3 regions of the Weizmannia sp. WK01 genome follow, and region 1 is predicted to be linked to each of the others. Evidence: riboswitches for the same ligand, from Rfam matches in the RefSeq annotation. Region 1 holds a riboswitch; each other region holds the start of a gene.
What was found. A riboswitch is a leader RNA that binds a small molecule or an ion and turns the genes downstream of it on or off. The one in region 1 is predicted to bind S-adenosylmethionine.

Region 1 (5,980 bases):
CGGTTACATTGGAAATGATGACATTCTGGTTGGGGGTGAGGCGGAACTCGCCTTGATGGATTTTTGCAATTTCACGCAGCCCGGTCATCAAAGGATAGCCGTCAATATCTTTAATCCTGCCGCTTTGGACAAATAACGTTAAATGCCATTTGCCATCGCCTTGGATCCAGCCGTAACGGTCGCCGTTATGGTCAAAATGGAACGGGCGGGCTTCCCCGAGATCCCAGCCGAGCCGTTCATTCAATTCCGACTTGATCCAGTCGAGCCCCCGTGCGTCAATGGTGTACTTGAAACGCGCATTTTTCCGGTTCGCGCGGTTGCCGTAGTCGCGCTGGATCGACACCACTTTTTCCGCCACTTCAATCACCTGGTTCGGGGTGCAAAAACCGATGATCCGGGCAAGCTGCGGATATGTCTTCGGATCGCCATGGGTCATGCCCATCCCGCCGCCGACCGCGACATTAAACCCTTCAAGCTTCCCTTCATTCAAAATGGCGATAAACCCTAAATCCTGTGAAAAAATATCGACATCATTGGAAGGCGGCACAGCAAACCCGATTTTAAACTTCCGCGGCAAATACTTCGGGCCGTACAGCGGTTCGGAATCTTCCTGCTCTTTTGTATCAATGATTTTTTCATCTTCCAGCCAGATTTCATGATACGCGGAAGTCCGCGGCAACAAGTGGTCGCTCGTTTTTTTCGCCCATTCATATACCTCGGCATGCACACCCGACTGGTACGGGTTCGGGTTGCACATCACATTCCGGTTCACATCCCCGCACGCAGCAAGCGTCGTCATGAGCGCATCGTTCATTTCGCGGATGGCCTGCTTTAAATTCCATTTTAAAATGCCATGCATCTGGAACGTCTGCCGGGTCGTCATACGCAGCGTTCCGTTCCCGTATTTTTGCGCCAGTTCATCCATCACAAGCCACTGTTCCGGGGTCGCAACGCCGCCCGGAATGCGGACACGCACCATAAACTGGTAAGCCGGCTCCAGTTTCTTTTTGCGCCGCTCGTTGCGGATATCCCGGTCGTCCTGCTGGTAGCTGCCATGAAATTTCAACAGTTTATTATCGTCCTCGGATATCGCGCCGGTCAGCGGATCTTTGAGCCCTTCCGCAATCGTTCCTCTTAGAAACCGGCTTTTTTCTTTTATCGTTTCAAGCGGATCAAGTTTTTTATCAACCATCTTCCTGCCCCTCTCTGTTAATACACATCACGCTGGTAACGTTTTTCTTGGCGCATTTCCTGCAAATAGCCCTCTGCCTCTTCCCTCGTCATGTTGCCTTCTGTTTCAAGAATGTGAAGCAGCGTTTCTTGGACGTCGCGGGCCATCTGCTTTTCATCGCCGCACACATACACACAGGCGCCTTTTTCAAGCCATGCATAAAAATCTTTACTTTTTTCAAGCATCCGGTGCTGGACGTATATTTTTTCTGCCTGGTCGCGCGAAAAAGCCACATCCATTCGTTCGAGCACGCCATTTTTCAGCCAGTTTTGCCAGTCAAGCTGATACAGAAAATCCGTCGCAAAATGCTGGTCCCCGTAAAACAGCCATGTACGGCCGGTGATCCCTTCCGCTTCCCTTTCTTCCAGGAAAGAACGGAACGGCGCCACGCCTGTTCCCGGCCCGATCATGATCACCGGCACATCCGGATCAGCCGGAAGTTTGAAATTCGGATTGCGGTGGACATAAACCGGCAGCTTGTCTCCTGGTTTTATCCTGCCTGCGATTTGTCCGGAGCAAACCCCTTCGCACACCCTTCCGTTTGCTGTATAGCAGTCCAGTGCAATGATAAGATGGACTTCATCGGGGTTCGCTTTCCAGCTGCTTGCGATCGAATAAAGCCGCGGCGGCATTTTCCGGAGCATTTGTACAAAAGCTTGCACTTCCACTTTTTCCGGCGGATACTCCTCGACAAGATCGATCAGGCCCCGCCCTTCAAGGTATGCCTTTGCCTCCGCTTCATTTTCAAGCAAAGCCGTAAGCCCTTTGTTTCCGAAAAGCACGGCTGCCTGCTGAAGCAGCGGTTTTGTTAATCTCGTAATTTCATAATGTCTGAGCAATGCTTCCCTGGCCGGCAGCACTTCCCCTTTTTTATTGATCGGAACCGGTTCTTTTGGATCCCAGCCGAGCTTTTCGATCAGACGTTCCACGAGTTCCGGGTCATTTTCCGGGTAAATCCCGATGCTGTCCCCCGGTTCAAATGTAAAACCGGAACCTTCAAGGGATAGTTCGATATGGTGCGTTTCTTTATTGGACCCTTCCCAGTTCAAATTGATATTTTCCAGCACTTCCGCCTGGAACGGGTTGGATTTGGAATAATCGGTGTTTGCGGGCCGGGTGGCATCTGCTGCGGTTGAAGGCGGCAAGGCAGATGACTGGAGCACGCCTGTAACCCCTTCAAACCATTCCTGGGCGTCTTCTTCATAATCCACATCGCAATCCACCCGCGGATAGAGCCGTTCCCCGCCCAACTCTTCCAGCCTCTTGTCGATCTCTTTTCCGACCTTGCAAAAAAACTCATATGTCTGGTCCCCAAGCGCCAAAACGGAAAATTGGACCCCGTCCAGTTTCGGGGCTTTTCTGCTGTGGATCAGCTCATAGAAAGACAATGCGTTGTCAGGCGGATCCCCTTCCCCTTGTGTACTTGTAATGATGAGCAGATACCCTGCATTTTTTAAATCTTTCGGCTTGGCTGCATCGAGTGCCGAAAAAGATACGGTAAACTGCATTTCTTTTAATCTGGCGGCGAATGCTTCGGCAAGCGCCTGGGCATTGCCTGTCTCGGAACCAAACAGCAGCGTAACCGTTTTGGTTGCCGTCTGTACCGGTTTTTCAGCAACAGCTGTACTTCCCGGGGGATTCGTTCCTTGTTCGGCAAACGGATAGGTTAAATATCCGCTTAGCCATAATTTTTGCTGATCCGTTAATAGTTGCAGCAGTTCATTTAACTTTTCCGCCTGTTCTTTACTAAACGGGCTGTTTTGTACACTTAACGGCAAATCTTCCACCTCGCAATGTTTGCATGCACTTTTCATTTGTTTATTTATGTATGACATCCTAATCCAAATATACATAGAAGTTTACTTGGATTTTAATCCGCTTCTTTCCATGAGAAGCGCCTTCGAAAAAAGCTCTCCTTACAAAGATAAGAAGAGCCGGCGCACAATGGTCAACTTCTCTTATCTTTCAGACGATTGTCTGCAGGAATTGGCACAGTGTTTTTCAACCTGTTGCCGAGGCTTCAAAGGGCCTTTCCCTCCACCTCTCTGGATAAGAAGCACGAATCATTATTTAGAAATCATTGAAAACATTATACAATCAAATGCAGGTACAGTCAATTCTTTTTTGAACAGATGGGACATTTAAAAAAGGAAAAGGGTGGCAAGTTCCGCATCAAGCGTCCCCCCAATATACTTTATGTATCTTTTGCACAGAATGAGGGGGGAATGGATGAATATCCGCATTTACCAGGGGAATGAGATGACGCCGGAAGACGGGGACGCCAATATTGTGATCGATGTAATCCGCGCGTTTACGGTTGCCCACCATGCCTTTTTGGGCGGCGTAAAAGAGATTTGGTTGGCTGACTCAATAGAAACGGCTTTTCGTATCAAAAACAAATACCCGCATGTTTTGCTCACGGGCGAAAGGAACGGCCTTCCGATCCCGGGATTTGATTTGGGCCATTCACCGGCCGCCATCGCCAAACAGCCGTTAGCCGGCAAAACGTTGGTGCAAACATCGACAAACGGGGTAAAAGCAGTTTTTCGCGCCCTTCATGCAAAGGAAGTCTATGTTACCGGCTTTTCGAATGCAAAAACGACGGCAAAATGGATCCGGCGCAAATGGAAAGACAAAGACAACGCCCGCATCAACATGATCGCTTCCCATCCGACAGGGGAAGATGACCTGGCATGCGCATTATACATGGAAAGCATCCTCACCGGCTCGGGCACGATAAAGCCGGAATCAGTGATCAAGGAGATTGTAAATGCCAGTGTCGCAAAGAAATTTCTTGATCCCGGCCAGCCTGCATTTAACCCGGCTGACCTGGAATATTGTATCAAAGAAAGAGACTGCGAGTTTGTGATGAAAATGGATCCAACGGGAGAATTTCCAACGATCGTGAGGGTTGAAGATGAATGACCATGGTTTGACACTGCCTTTACGCAATGAGAAACCGCGGGATTGCGGGATCACCATCTTAATTGACAATGGCATTCCGCTGAACTTTTTTAAAGATACCGTGAACAGTGCAGCCCCTTATATTGATTTCGTCAAATTCGGCCGGGGAACATCGGTCGTTTCACGCCATTTGGAAGAAAAAATAGATCACCTGAGGCAAAACGGCATTGCCTTCTTTTTCGGCGGCACTTTATTTGAAAAGTTTGCCAGCCAGGGAAAAACGGATCGGTACGTTCAATACTGCCGGCGGTTTGAATGCGAATATGTTGAAATCTCAAATGGCACCCTGCCGCTGTCCAATCCGGAAAAATGCCGCTATATTGCGGAGTTTTCAAAGGATTTTAAAGTGTTAAGTGAAGTCGGCTCAAAAGATACTGCCAAATCAATGGCCGATACGCCAGCATTATGGTTGGAATCGATTAGTCAAGATTTAGAAGCAGGCGCATATAAAGTGATGACAGAGGCAAGGGAAAGCGGCACAAGCGGCATTTACAACGGGGACGGGGAAATACGGGAGGAGATGTTTGCGGCCATCCTGGACTCGGGGATTCCCCGCGATTCTTTCATTTTCGAAGCGCCCAACAAGCAGCTCCAGGCTTTTTTTATCCACCATCTCGGTCCGGATGCCAATTTGGCCAACATCCCTTTTTCGGATGCCCTTGCGCTTGAAACATTAAGGCTCGGTTTGCGATCAGATACTTTTTTTATTGGAGGAGATTCCCATGAGAGAAACGGATAAAATTTTTCATTTGGCGATTCCGTGCAAAGATCTTGATGAAACAGCCGATTTCTATCAAAAATTAGGCTGCAAGGTAGCGCGCCGGTATGATGACCGGGTCACTTTCAATTTTTTCGGGGACCAGGTTGTCTGCCATCTGAGCCCTGAAAAAATAGATCCCAACCCGAAAATGTATCCCCGCCATTTCGGCATTACTTTTTTGGATAAAGCAGCATTTGAGGAAACCCTTCAATCTGCAAAGAAAAACCATTTACCATTTTTCCAGGATAAAATGGTCCGGTTTGGAGGCAAGCAAGAGGAACATTGGACATTTTTCCTCCAAGACCCCTCTAACAACTTGCTCGAATTTAAATATTATCATGATGAAAGCATGGTGTATTAACCAGTCCCATTCATTGCTCAAGGCCGGGCCATGCGCCGGCTTTTCCTGGAAAGCGACCACATTTTATCGGCTTCCCAGGCATGCTCTGGGTGCAGCGGTCTCTACTCCTAATCTGCCTCAGCAAAAGGCGGCTGATGTTTTCGAATTCTTACAGGAAGGAGCGGTGCTTGAAATTCGGGAATAGACCGGAAGTTGTTAACAAACGTCAACATTTACCGCCCCATTCACCCGGATTCCTCGTATTCAAACGCTACTGGAAGTAAATGTTGTCTTCACTTCCGGTCATTTTGGTTTCTTATTGATTTTCTAAGTTGACAAAAGCCTTTTCGGGATTGACATGTGTTTTTGTGATTTTTGCCTGGTACAGCCAATCCGAAACGTCTTGCCATTTTTTTGGGTCCTGATCGGCAATAGTTTTATTTTTCTCGTCCATCTTCGGCAGTAAAATGTGCAGGCTCTTCGTTTCCACATTTTTATCCAGCGGTGAGGAGGCATCTTCATGTTTTAACAAAATGGCAAGCGCCTTTTCCGGATGTTTTTTGACATATTGCTGGCCTTTTTCGGCAGCAGCAAGAAATTTTTTAAAAATGTCTGGCTGCTGTTTCAGCTTATTTTCGTTTGCGATGAAAACGAGTTCGTCATAATCCGGAACGCCGTATTTTGC
Region 2 (5,980 bases), 1.2 Mb from region 1:
GATGAAGCTAGAAAAACAATGAAGTCCTATCTTGAAGAAACGGTATCAAAGGTAGAAGAACTAGTTGAACTGGAGAAAGCACCTGAAACAAAAGCACTCGTTAATAATGCGAAAGAAATTTTAGCAGACCCGAAGTTTATGGAGCAAAAAGGGGTACGATCGATTGTCGACCAAGAAGCGAGAATAGGGTATAAAAGCAAAAATGATCCTTTCTTTGGTTATAAAACGGAATTTATGATGACAACAGAAGATCGAATGATTACAGCTGTTCATACTGGTAATGGAGCTTATGTGGATGGAACGAAGTTTGATGAATTATTAGAGTTAACCAAGAAAACGAGAATAAAAATGCCAGAAGTATATGGTGATAAAGCCTATTTTAAAAAGCCAATCTTAGACAAAATCTCTGAACTTAAAGCAAAGGCATACATCCCTGTAAGTGAAGCTGCATATCGCATAGACGAAGAAAGATTCAGTTATAACAAAGATTCTGACGAGTGGTTCTGTAGTCAAGGAAACAAAACAATCAAAAAGAAACACTATATAAGAAAATGTGGAAAAGAAACGTATAATTACTATTTTGACAGAGAACAATGTAGAAATTGCCCAATGCGAGAAGTTTGCATAACCGGAAAAACAGTCGGAAAAGTATTAGGGATCGGAATCAACACCCCAGAATTTTATGAGTATAGTCAACAACAGAAATCGGAGGGATTTAAAGAGAAGTATAAAAAAAGAGCATGCCAAGAAGGGAAAAATGGCGAAATGAAGAATTTCCACGGGTTAGATCGTGCCAAATGGTACGGTCTAAAAAGCATGGGCTTACAAGCCAAGCTAACAGCCTTGGCAGTAAATTTAAAGAGGATAGCCGCCATACTATCCTCTAAAAAGGCGAATTATAGCCAAACATTTGTCATTTTTACTAATTTCTATGGTAAAGAGTACCATTTACAGAAAATTTCTTACACTACACAGCAAATTTTACATAAAAAAATGGCTTTTTTCAGTGGTCACGAAGGGTTCAAAAAGACAAAAGAGAGCCGTACCGGGAGCAAATTGTCCTTTTGGAGAGCTCTAAAAGACAAAAGAAAGCCGGACCAGGAGCAAATTGTCCTTTTGGAGAGCTCAAAAAGACAAAAGAGAGCTGGACCAGGAGCAAATTGTCCTTTTGGAGAGCTCAAAAAGACAAAAGAGAGTCGGATCAGGGGCGAATTGTCCTTTTGGAGGGCTCAAAAAGACAAAAGAAAGCCGGACCAAGAGCAAATTGTCTTTTTGAAGGGTTCAAAAAGAAAAAAGAGAGCCGTACCGGGAGCAAATTGTCTTTTTGGAGAGCTCAAAAAGACAAAAGAAAGCCGGACCAAGAGCAAATTGTCCTTTTGAAGGGCTCAAAAAGACAAAAGAAAGCCGGACCAAGAGCAAATTGTCTTTTTGAAGGGCCCAAAAAGACAAAAGAAAGCCGGACCAGGAGCAAATTGTCTTTTTGGAGAGTTCAAAAAGACAAAAGAAAGCCGTACCGGGAGCAAATTGTCTTTTTGGAGAGCTCAAAAAGACAAAAGAGAGTCGGACCAAGAGCAAATTGTCCTTTTGGAGGGCTCAAAAAGGCAAAAGAAAGCCAATTAGACAAAAGGGACGAAACCGCATCCAATATGAATTTCAATTTCCCCCTTGTCATGTCACCCGGCAAAGTGTAAAGTATAAATAAGTCAAAATTTTAAGTACGTTCAATCGAATAGCCTTATCAAGAGAGGCGGAGGGACTTGGCCCGATGAAACCTCAGCAACCAGCCCATAAGGCACGGTGCTAAATCCAACAGGTATACCTGAAAAGATAAGGAGAATGTTGTCATCTTGCCTCCTTTTCTGGGAGGCTTTTTTCATATCATTCAAAGGGAGTGTAAAAATTTGGACCTTCTCGAAACGTTAAAAAACCGCATCCTTGTTGCGGACGGGGCAATGGGGACACTGCTATATGCATACGGCGCCGACACATGTTATGAGTCATTCAACCTGACCCATCCGGAAGACATCCACGCGATCCACCGCGCCTATATCGAAGCAGGCGCATCGGTCATCCAGACAAACACGTACAGCGCCAACTATATCAAGCTAGCACAGTATGTCCTGGAAGAAAAAGTAAAAGACATCAACAAAGCGGCCGTCCGGATTGCAAAAGAAGCGGCAAACCGTGATACATTTATACTCGGCACGGTCGGCGGCATCCGCGGACAACGCAAAACCGAAGCAACACTTGCCGAAATCAAGCGTACGTTCCGCGAGCAGATTTTTCACCTCCTGAACGAAGGAGTTGATGCCCTGCTTTTGGAAACGTATTTTGACGCGGAAGAACTGTATACGGTCGTAGACATTGCGAAAAAAGAAGCGGATGTCCCGGTCATCGCCCAGTTCTCGCTTATCGAACCGGGCGTGCTCCAAAACGGAACCCCGGTCCGCGACGCGTTCAAGGAACTTGAAAACCGCGGCGCCGATGTGACCGGCCTGAACTGCCGGCTCGGCCCGCACCACATGATCCAGGCGTTCGAAGAAATCCCGATACCGAAGCGTGCCTTTTTGTCCGCATACCCGAATGCGAGTCTTTTAGATTACGAGGAAGGCAGGTTCACGTTCACGAATAACGCCGATTATTTTAAAACATGCGCCGAAAAACTGGTCGAACAGGGTGTACGCCTGATCGGCGGCTGCTGCGGCACGACGCCGGCTCACGTCAAAGCAATCGCAGAAGGGGTGCAGGGGCTTTTACCTGTCACAGAAAAAACGGTCCGCCCACCGAAAATCGAGATCGCGGCCGCCCCGGCGCAGCACGAACCACCGTTGCATGAAATCGTAAAAAAACGGCGTTCCGTCATTGTCGAATTGGACACACCGAAAACGTTGAACACGGCCCGCTTTTTTGAGGGGGCAAAAGCGCTGCAGGCATCCGGCATTGATGCCCTCACAATGGCCGACAACTCGCTTGCAAGCCCGCGCATCAGCAACACAGCGATTGCTTCAATTTTAAAAGAGAAACATGGCATCCGGCCGCTTGTTCATATTACATGCCGTGATCGTAATTTGATCGGGCTGCAGTCGCACTTAATGGGCCTTGCTGCGCTCGGGATTGACCAGGTGCTTGCCATCACGGGGGATCCGACAAAAATCGGCGACTTCCCGGGAGCGACGAGCGTATACGATTTGTCATCCATGGAACTGATCGCAATGATCAAGCAATTCAATGATGGCATCTCCCATTCCGGCAAATCGCTTCACAGGAAAACGAATTTTTCCGTCGCGGCTGCATTTAACCCGAACGTCCGCAATCTTGATAAAACGGTCGGGAGGTTGGAGCGCAAAATCCGCTACGGTGCCGATTATTTTATCACCCAGCCTGTGTTCAGCACGGAAAAAATCGAGCAAATCCATGAAGCAACGAAGCATTTGGACGCGCCGATCTATCTTGGCATTATGCCGCTTACCAGCTACCGGAACGCGGTCTTTCTGCACAATGAAGTGCCGGGCATCAAACTGACGGATGAAATTTTGGCGGCGATGGAAAAAACAAATGGCGACCCTGCGAAAGCACGTGAAGAAAGCCTTGCGATCAGCCGTACCCTGATCGACGCGGCCCTCGGCTATTTCAACGGCATTTACTTAATTACGCCGCTCGAACGCTACGAACTGACGGTGGAATGCACGCGCTATATCCACGAAAAAACAGCAGTGCAAGGCGCAGGCATTGTCTGAGACTGCAACGAAAAGAGTACAGGCGGATTCATTAAAGTGAAACTTTGATAGCACTGTCCAATTGCAAGATTAAGAAAAGAGCTCAAGAAGGCAAAACGAAACCTTGGCCGGCTTCAGCCCCTGCGAGATGCATGCACTTTAAACTCAATCAAAAGTGGCACCGGCGCCGCCAGCATCGGAACGCGACCCAGCCAGGTACCAAATGTTACCGTACGTCGCAATCTCAATATCAAACGTACAGCCAAAGGGGGAATTTTTCATGGGGCAAACGTTATTTGAACAGCAGCTTGCAAACCGCATTCTCATCCTTGACGGGGCGATGGGGACGATGATCCAGCAGCAACACCTTACCGCGGCAGATTTTGGCGGCGAAGCATACGAAGGCTGCAATGAACACTTGAATCTCACAGCACCCGATGTCATCCGCTCGATTCATGAAGCATATCTCGAAGCGGGGGCTGACATCATCGAAACGAACACATTTGGCGCAACGTCCATCGTCCTTAACGAGTACGGCCTCGGGCATCTCGCTGAAAAAATCAACATCGAAGCCGCGCGCATCGCCAAGCAGGCTGCCAAAAAATTTTCCACACCCGAGCGGCCGCGGTTTGTCGCCGGTTCGATGGGCCCGACAACAAAGACGCTCTCCGTCACGGGCGGCACTACTTTTGACGCGCTCAAAACCGCTTACCAGGAACAGGCTTGCGGGCTCATAAAAGGCGGCGTCGACGTGCTCCTTCTCGAAACATCGCAGGACTTGCTGAACGTCAAAGCCGCTTTTCTTGGCATTACGGACGCATTTAACGAAACCGGAAAAAAACTGCCGCTTCTCATCTCCGGCACCATTGAACCGATGGGCACAACGCTTGCCGGCCAGAACATCGAAGCATTTTACATTTCCGTCGAGCATATGCAGCCGGCCGCAGTCGGGCTTAACTGCGCGACCGGCCCGGAGTTCATGGCCGACTCGATCCGCACACTCGCGGGGCTCGCCAAAACGGCAGTGAGCTGTTACCCGAACGCCGGGCTTCCCGACGAAGAAGGGCATTACCACGAAACACCGGAATCGCTCGCTGTCAAAATGAAAGGCTTCGCCGAAAAAGGCTGGCTCAACATCGCAGGCGGCTGCTGCGGCACAACACCTGCCCATATCAAAGCACTGAATGAAGCACTTGCCGGGCTCCCGCCGCGCCAGCCTGCAAAACAAGAGCACCACGCCGTCTCCGGCATCGAACCCTTTATTTACGATGACCCGTCCACCCGCCCGATTTTTGTCGGCGAACGCACAAACGTCATCGGTTCGCGCAAGTTCCGGCGCCTGATCGCGGAAGGCAAATGGGAAGAAGCGAGCGAAATTGCCCGTACCCAGGTCAAAAACGGCGCACAGATCATCGACATCTGCCTCGCCGACCCGGATCGCGATGAAATCAGTGACATGGAAAATTTTATTTCGATCGCCGTAAAAAAAGTGAAAGTGCCATTTATGATCGATTCCACGGACGAAAACGTAATCGAAAAAGCTTTTACATACTGCCAGGGAAAAAGCATTGTCAATTCCATTAACCTTGAAAACGGGACGGAACGGTTTGAAAAAGTCGTGCCGCTCCTCAAAAAATACGGGGGTGCCGTTGTCGTCGGCACGATCGATGAAGAAGGGATGGCTGTCACTGCCGAACGGAAACTTGAGATAGCGCGCCGCTCTTATGACCTGCTCGTCGATATGTACGGGCTCAACCCGCGTGATCTTATTTTTGACCCGCTCGTGTTCCCGGCCGGCACTGGCGACAAGCAGTATTTTGGCGCAGCAAAAGAAACAGTCGAAGGCATCCGCCTCATCAAAGAAGCGATGCCGGAATGCCAGACGATCCTCGGCGTCAGCAATGTTTCATTCGGGCTGCCACCTGCCGGGCGTGAAGTGCTAAACTCAGTGTTTCTCTACCACTGTACGAAAGCCGGGCTGGATTACGCCATCGTGAACACAGAAAAACTCGAACGCTTTGCGTCCATCCCGGAAGAGAACGTGAAAATGGCCGAAAAACTGTTGTTTGAAACGAGTGACGAAGCCCTTGCCGCGTTCACCGAATATTACCGCGGCAAGGTGCAGGAGAAAAAAGCGCCAAAGCGCACGATGACGCTTGCCGAACGGCTTGCGAATTACGTTGTCGAAGGGACGAAAGAAGGCCTCATCCCGGATCTTGAACAGGCTTTGAAGGAATACCCGGATCCGCTCGCCATTATCAACG
Region 3 (5,980 bases), 720 kb from region 1:
ATCGGTTTGCCAATTTTTTTCACAAAATAATGGCCCGGTTCAAGTTTCCGGATGTCTTTTGTCATGGTGAAAGGTTCGGGCACAAATTGGTAGGTTAAATAATATTGGACAGCATCATAATTCAGTTCTGGTTTTTCCATGGCAAGCAAAATGCTTTTCTTTTCAGAACCGAAATACATTTTATCGCCGTCTTCATAATAGAAGAACGGTTTAATGCCGAACGGGTCACGCGCGCCGCACAGCGTTTGTTCCTGCTTATCCCAGATCGCAAACCCGAACATCCCGCGCAGACGTCCGATCGCTTTTTCGCCGTAACGGCTGTACATGGCAAGAATGACTTCCGTATCCGAATTCGTTTCGAATGTCATCCCTTCTTTTAGCAGTTCTTCACGCAATTCCACATAGTTATAAATTTCGCCATTAAAAATAATCCAGTACCGTTCGTTTTCGTATGTTAAAGGCTGGTGCCCCGCCTCGATATCGATAATGCTCAGGCGCCTGAAACCGAACTGGATATGCTCGTCTTCATAAAAGCCTTCATCATCCGGGCCGCGGTGCTCAATCATATGATTCATCTGTTTAAACTGTTGCCTGTCTTCGTCTGATAATGTAACGGGATGGTCATGGACGCAGCCAATAAATCCGCACATGTAAAAAGTCACCTACTTCATTTCGATATACTCTATTGTAAATTTATTTCTTTAAAAAACAAATGTATTTCCGCCAAAATTTGACGGCCAAATTCTGCACATGTAATATAGTTTAGCATGTTTTCCGCCAGTTTGCAGGGTTTTTGTTAAAAATGAGGCAAACAGGATTCCTTATTCCCGCCGTTTTATGAAAAAGAGCGGCCTGTATACCAGGCGCGCTCTTTTTCCTATTATTTTCCGATATGATTGCGGGCGAATTCGTTCAACGCCCCGGCTTTGTCCGTTTTTTCCCAAGGCACATCCAAATCATCGCGGCCGAAATGCCCGTACGCAGCGATCTGCCTGTAAATCGGACGGCGCAAGTCGAGCATTTTGATAATGCCGGCCGGGCGCAGGTCAAAATGAGCTTCGACCGCCTCGATCAGCACTTTTTCCGGCACTTTTCCGGTCCCAAACGTATCGATGGAAATAGAAACGGGCTTCGCCACCCCGATCGCATACGCAAGCTGTACCTCGCATTTTTCCGCAAGGCCTGCCGCAACAATATTTTTCGCAACATAGCGGGCGGCATAAGCAGCGGAACGGTCCACTTTCGTCGGGTCTTTCCCGGAAAATGCGCCGCCGCCGTGACGTGCATAGCCGCCGTACGTGTCGACAATGATTTTGCGGCCGGTCAGCCCCGCATCCCCTTGAGGGCCGCCGATAACAAAGCGGCCGGTCGGATTAATCAAATACTTTGTATCCGCATCGAGCAAGTGTGCCGGCACAACCGGTTCAATGACGTATTTTTTCATATCTTCCTGGATTTGTCCGGCGCTTGTGTCAGGATCATGCTGCGTTGAAATGACAATCGTATCAATGCGGGCAGGCTGGTTGTTCTCGTCATATTCAACTGTCACCTGTGTCTTCGCATCCGGGCGCAAATACGGGATCACTTCTTGTTTGCGGAGTTCAGCAAGACGGCGGGCAAGCTTGTGGGCAAGCGAAATGGGAAGCGGCATCAGCTCTTCTGTCTCATTGCAGGCAAACCCGAACATCAGGCCCTGGTCGCCGGCTCCGATTGCCTCAATCTCTTCGTCGCTCATCCCGCCTTCGCGGGCTTCCAAAGCCTGGTTAACGCCGCGCGCAATATCTTCGGACTGTTCGTCAATCGATGTCAGCACAGCGCATGTTTCCGCATCAAACCCGTATTTCGCGCGCGTATAGCCGATCTCTTTAATGGTCTTGCGCACCACTTTCGGAATATCCACATATGTATTGGTGGAAATTTCCCCCGTGACGAGCACAAGCCCTGTCGTGACGGAAGTTTCACAGGCAACGCGGGCATTCGGGTCTTTTTCTAAAATGGCATCCAAAATGGCATCGGAAATCTGGTCGCAAATTTTGTCCGGATGGCCTTCCGTCACCGATTCCGATGTGAACAAATGCCGTCCTTTTAACATCCGCTTTTCCTCCTTATATGGTTACATATTGGAAACGGTACTCATACCCTAAACTCGATTCATTTCATGTACAAAGCCAAAAATAAAAACCTTCCCCATTCATCATGAGTGGAAAGGTTTTGACTTCAATCAATCGCGCCTTTCACTCTTATCGTTCAAGGAAACATTCCTTGCTGCAGGTTAGCACCTTTGCCTGGAAGTCAAGCGGCAGCTGCGTTGCGAGCGCATTGCCTGTTCCAGAGGCGGGTTGCTGGGTTTCATCGGGCCCGTCCCTCCACCAGCTCGGGATAAGAGTATCCGTTCAAAGTAAAATCATACGCAATTTAGCAGGCGCTGTCAATGATTTTTTCGCCCTTCTCCCCTTTGTCCTCTGCATTTTTCCCGGAAAAAAGTATGTAATAAACGGATGAATATGTTATACTGATATCGTTTAAAGTGAAATAAGTTATTCAAAGGGGCGGTTTATGAAAATGGATCTGATTGGCGCTTCTGACGATTTAAAGTTTTTGTTGTCGGGGGAAAACGTACGCATGCAGCTTTCCGTGCCACAATTAATGGAAAAAATTATCGAACGGAAAGAAGCTGTACTGACAACGGAAGGGGCCATTTCTGCTGCAACAGGAAAATATACAGGAAGGTCACCGAAAGATAAATTTATTGTCGTCGACTCCGAATCAAAAGACCGTGTCGACTGGGGCAAAATCAACCAGCCGGTTTCTCCCGGCGTGTTCAACAGGCTTTATGAAAAAATGGTCCGGCATTTAAAAGGGAAAGACGAAATTTTTGTGTTTAAAGGTTTTGCGGGTGCCGATCCAAAAAGCCGCCTTCCGATCCAGACCGTGAATGAGTTCGCCTGGCATAATTTATTCGCGCATCAATTGTTTATCCGGCCGGATGCGGAGGAGCTCTATCAACACGATGCGCAATTTACGATTCTTTCCGCGCCGCTGTTTAAGGCAGACCCGGCGCTTGACGGCACGCATTCCGAAGCGTTCATCATGATTTCACTTGAACGCCGGATAATTTTGATCGGCGGGACGGAATATGCAGGCGAAATGAAAAAAAGCATTTTTTCCATCATGAATTACTTGCTGCCGCAAAAAGGCATCCTTCCCATGCACTGCTCCGCCAATACTGGGAAAAACGGCGATACGGCCCTGTTTTTCGGCTTGTCCGGGACCGGGAAAACGACGCTTTCCGCCGATCCGGAGCGCGCACTTATAGGGGACGATGAGCACGGCTGGTCCGACAGCGGTGTCTTCAATATTGAAGGCGGATGCTATGCAAAGTGCATCGGGCTTACGGAAGAAAAAGAACCACAAATTTACCAGGCGATCCGTTTTGGGACCGTACTTGAAAATGTGGTCGTAGATCCGGTGTCCCGCAAACCGCAATATGACAACAATGCACTGACGGAAAATACAAGGGCTGCTTACCCGATTGAAAACATCGGCAATATTGCCCGCTCCGGCATGGCCGGCCATCCGTCAACCATTATATTCCTGACGGCCGATGCATCCGGTGTCCTGCCGCCGATCAGCAGGCTGACAAAAGAGCAGGCCATGTACCATTTCTTAAGCGGTTACACTTCTAAACTGGCCGGTACCGAACGCGGCGTCACGCGCCCGGAAGCCGTGTTCTCCACTTGCTTCGGCGCGCCGTTTTTGCCGCTTGAGCCCGCCGTTTATGCGGAAATGCTCGGCGAGAAAGTTGACAGGCACAACGTCCAGGTATTTCTTGTCAATACCGGCTGGACAGGCGGCCCGTACGGAACCGGTTCCCGCATGAAATTAAGCGATACGCGGGCCATGGTCCGGGCTGCGATAAACGGCAAACTGAAAGATACCGAAACACGGCAGGATGATATTTTCGGGCTACACATCCCGGTTCATATTGAAGGGGTGTCAGATGACGTCCTTTATCCGGCAGATACATGGACGGACAAGCAGGCTTACCGTGAAAAAGCGTTCGAACTTGCAGCCCGGTTCAAAGAAAATTTCCGGCAATTTTCGGTGCCGGATGACATTGAAAAACTCGGCGGCCCGCTTATATAAGCATAAACGGGAGCCCGCATTTTAAATTAAAATGAGACTCCAATTAAATTGTGGTATGCTCATTTCTGTAAAAGCGGAAACGCTGCAGCAACCCAAAAGGTTACGGCGAGTACCAAGGGTCTGCTCATTTAAGCAAAAGCGGAAACCCAGTTAAAACCAGGTGCTTGTCTGGACGGCGCTGATTCCTTCCTGCACTGCCCATTGATGGTGGGCACCGGCCATTTTTTCCACAGCCTCGTGAAGGTTGAGCCATTCCAAGTTATGGCTTCCTTTGCGGGGCTGTTCCCATTTTCCTAAATAAAACAGGCCTTCATCCATGGACCGCGCGCCCGTTTCCTGTGCCGCTTTGCCTAAAAAGCCCGCGATTTCAAGTTCCGCGCCGACTGTCCGCATCAGGCAGGCAAGTTCAGACTCCCCGCGGCTGATTTCCCCACCCGGCAGCCTGTAGCCGCTGCCCGATGGCACCACCCCGACTTTTTCTTTTTTCGCATCAAAAATGACGGCATATGCGCCGCAAGCTTTTTTGTAGTCCGTTTCCATCTTTGGACTTCTCCTCCTTTTTCAAGCAAATGCGGAAGGCCGGCCCTTTACCTCAAGTATTCGATTCTGGCGGGAGTAGCTGCCAGCCTTTTTAAATCGCTGCGACCAGTTCTCTTTTCCAGTTTTAGAAGCCGGCCTCTCTTCCGATTAGTATTTTCAATCCTGCCCATTTCATCCCGAAGAACCAGGCTGGCGGCACACTTGCAAGACGTGTTGCGTTCGCCAATATTCCTGTCCACACCGGTCTAGGCCCAGTTGAAAAATTTTAGCAGTTCCATTCACCAATACTCCGGCACCACTCCCGCCGGATCCGTTCTTTCTCCGCGCTACCCGCAAGCTGGTTCACCATTCACAAGGCATTGCCCTTTGGCCGAATTCCGGCGTTCTCCGCAAGACCAGCCAGGCATTACACTTGTAAAATTCCCTTCCGCCCGTCCTGATAAACTAAACAGGCGCCGCGGACCATGGTGCGGCGCCTGTTTAATTCGGCGTGTTCAAAGAAACCAATTCATAGTGAACGATCGTTGTATTGTTTTCCCATTCCAGTTTGCGGATGACAGCGCTTCCGCTCGGCCCGTGTTCCTTCTTTTTCCGGATTTCAACCGGCGTATCAAGCGGATACACGCAGTATCCCGGTTGTTTTAGCAAAAAGAGGTTTTGCTCAATACGCTCTTCTTTTCCGTTCGTCACGAGCATCGTATCGAGTTCCATCGGCATTCCCATTCGGCTCACCTCCGTCGTTGCTTCTATTGTATCATGTGCGGAATGCCTTTTCATCCAAACGCTGGCAGCATGGACAACCCGCCGGTTTACAGGCGGCGGGAAATGGTGGCCAAGTTCCGGGAAATACCATGTTTCAACCGATTTTCCAAGCTGTTTGAGACCGTGTTCGAGACGAATGGCGTGTTCCACGGACACATTTTGATCCTTCTCCCCGTGGATAACGAGAACGGGGCAACCAATTTGCCCGAGCTTATACAGTGGCGTCCGCACCCGGTACCGTTCCGGATATTTTTCCGGCGTGCCCCCGATCACGCGCTTCATCATTTTTCTTAAATCGACCCGTTCCGCATAACAGAGCGCAACATCCGAAACGCCGCCCCATGTGACAATAGACGCGGCCGGCCGTGCTTCCGCGGTGCCGAGTGCCATGATGCCGCCGCGGGAAAATCCGAAAACGTGGACACGCCCGCTCACCCGCTCATTCTCCATCAATACGTCAAAACCAAAATACGCATCATGCATATCGTCTCCGCCAAAGTCTTCATCGCCTTCCCCGCCCCAGTTGCCGCGG

Region 2: another riboswitch for S-adenosylmethionine. It lies ahead of OF158_RS02545 (bifunctional homocysteine S-methyltransferase/methylenetetrahydrofolate reductase); the one in region 1 lies ahead of OF158_RS08180 (assimilatory sulfite reductase (NADPH) flavoprotein subunit).
Region 3: another riboswitch for S-adenosylmethionine. It lies ahead of metK (methionine adenosyltransferase); the one in region 1 lies ahead of OF158_RS08180 (assimilatory sulfite reductase (NADPH) flavoprotein subunit).

Annotation. Positions count from the first base shown of each region.
Region 1 is NZ_CP109616.1:1,759,196-1,765,175, reverse strand. It holds gene cysI (assimilatory sulfite reductase (NADPH) hemoprotein subunit) at 1-1,192, opposite strand, end outside; gene OF158_RS08180 (assimilatory sulfite reductase (NADPH) flavoprotein subunit) at 1,210-3,066, opposite strand; SAM riboswitch class I at 3,187-3,287, opposite strand; gene OF158_RS08175 (2-phosphosulfolactate phosphatase) at 3,461-4,156, shown strand; gene OF158_RS08170 (phosphosulfolactate synthase) at 4,149-4,934, shown strand; gene OF158_RS08165 (VOC family protein) at 4,918-5,316, shown strand; gene OF158_RS08160 (ABC transporter substrate-binding protein) at 5,612-5,980, opposite strand, start outside.
Region 2 is NZ_CP109616.1:531,838-537,817, forward strand. It holds partial or broken gene OF158_RS02540 (IS1182 family transposase) at 1-888, shown strand, start outside; SAM riboswitch class I at 1,733-1,834, shown strand; gene OF158_RS02545 (bifunctional homocysteine S-methyltransferase/methylenetetrahydrofolate reductase) at 1,902-3,737, shown strand; gene metH (methionine synthase) at 3,997-5,980, shown strand, end outside.
Region 3 is NZ_CP109616.1:2,481,204-2,487,183, forward strand. It holds gene asnB (asparagine synthase (glutamine-hydrolyzing)) at 1-650, opposite strand, end outside; gene metK (methionine adenosyltransferase) at 881-2,092, opposite strand; SAM riboswitch class I at 2,238-2,386, opposite strand; gene pckA (phosphoenolpyruvate carboxykinase (ATP)) at 2,557-4,146, shown strand; gene OF158_RS11875 (NUDIX hydrolase) at 4,297-4,686, opposite strand; gene OF158_RS11880 (DUF2584 family protein) at 5,167-5,980, opposite strand, start outside.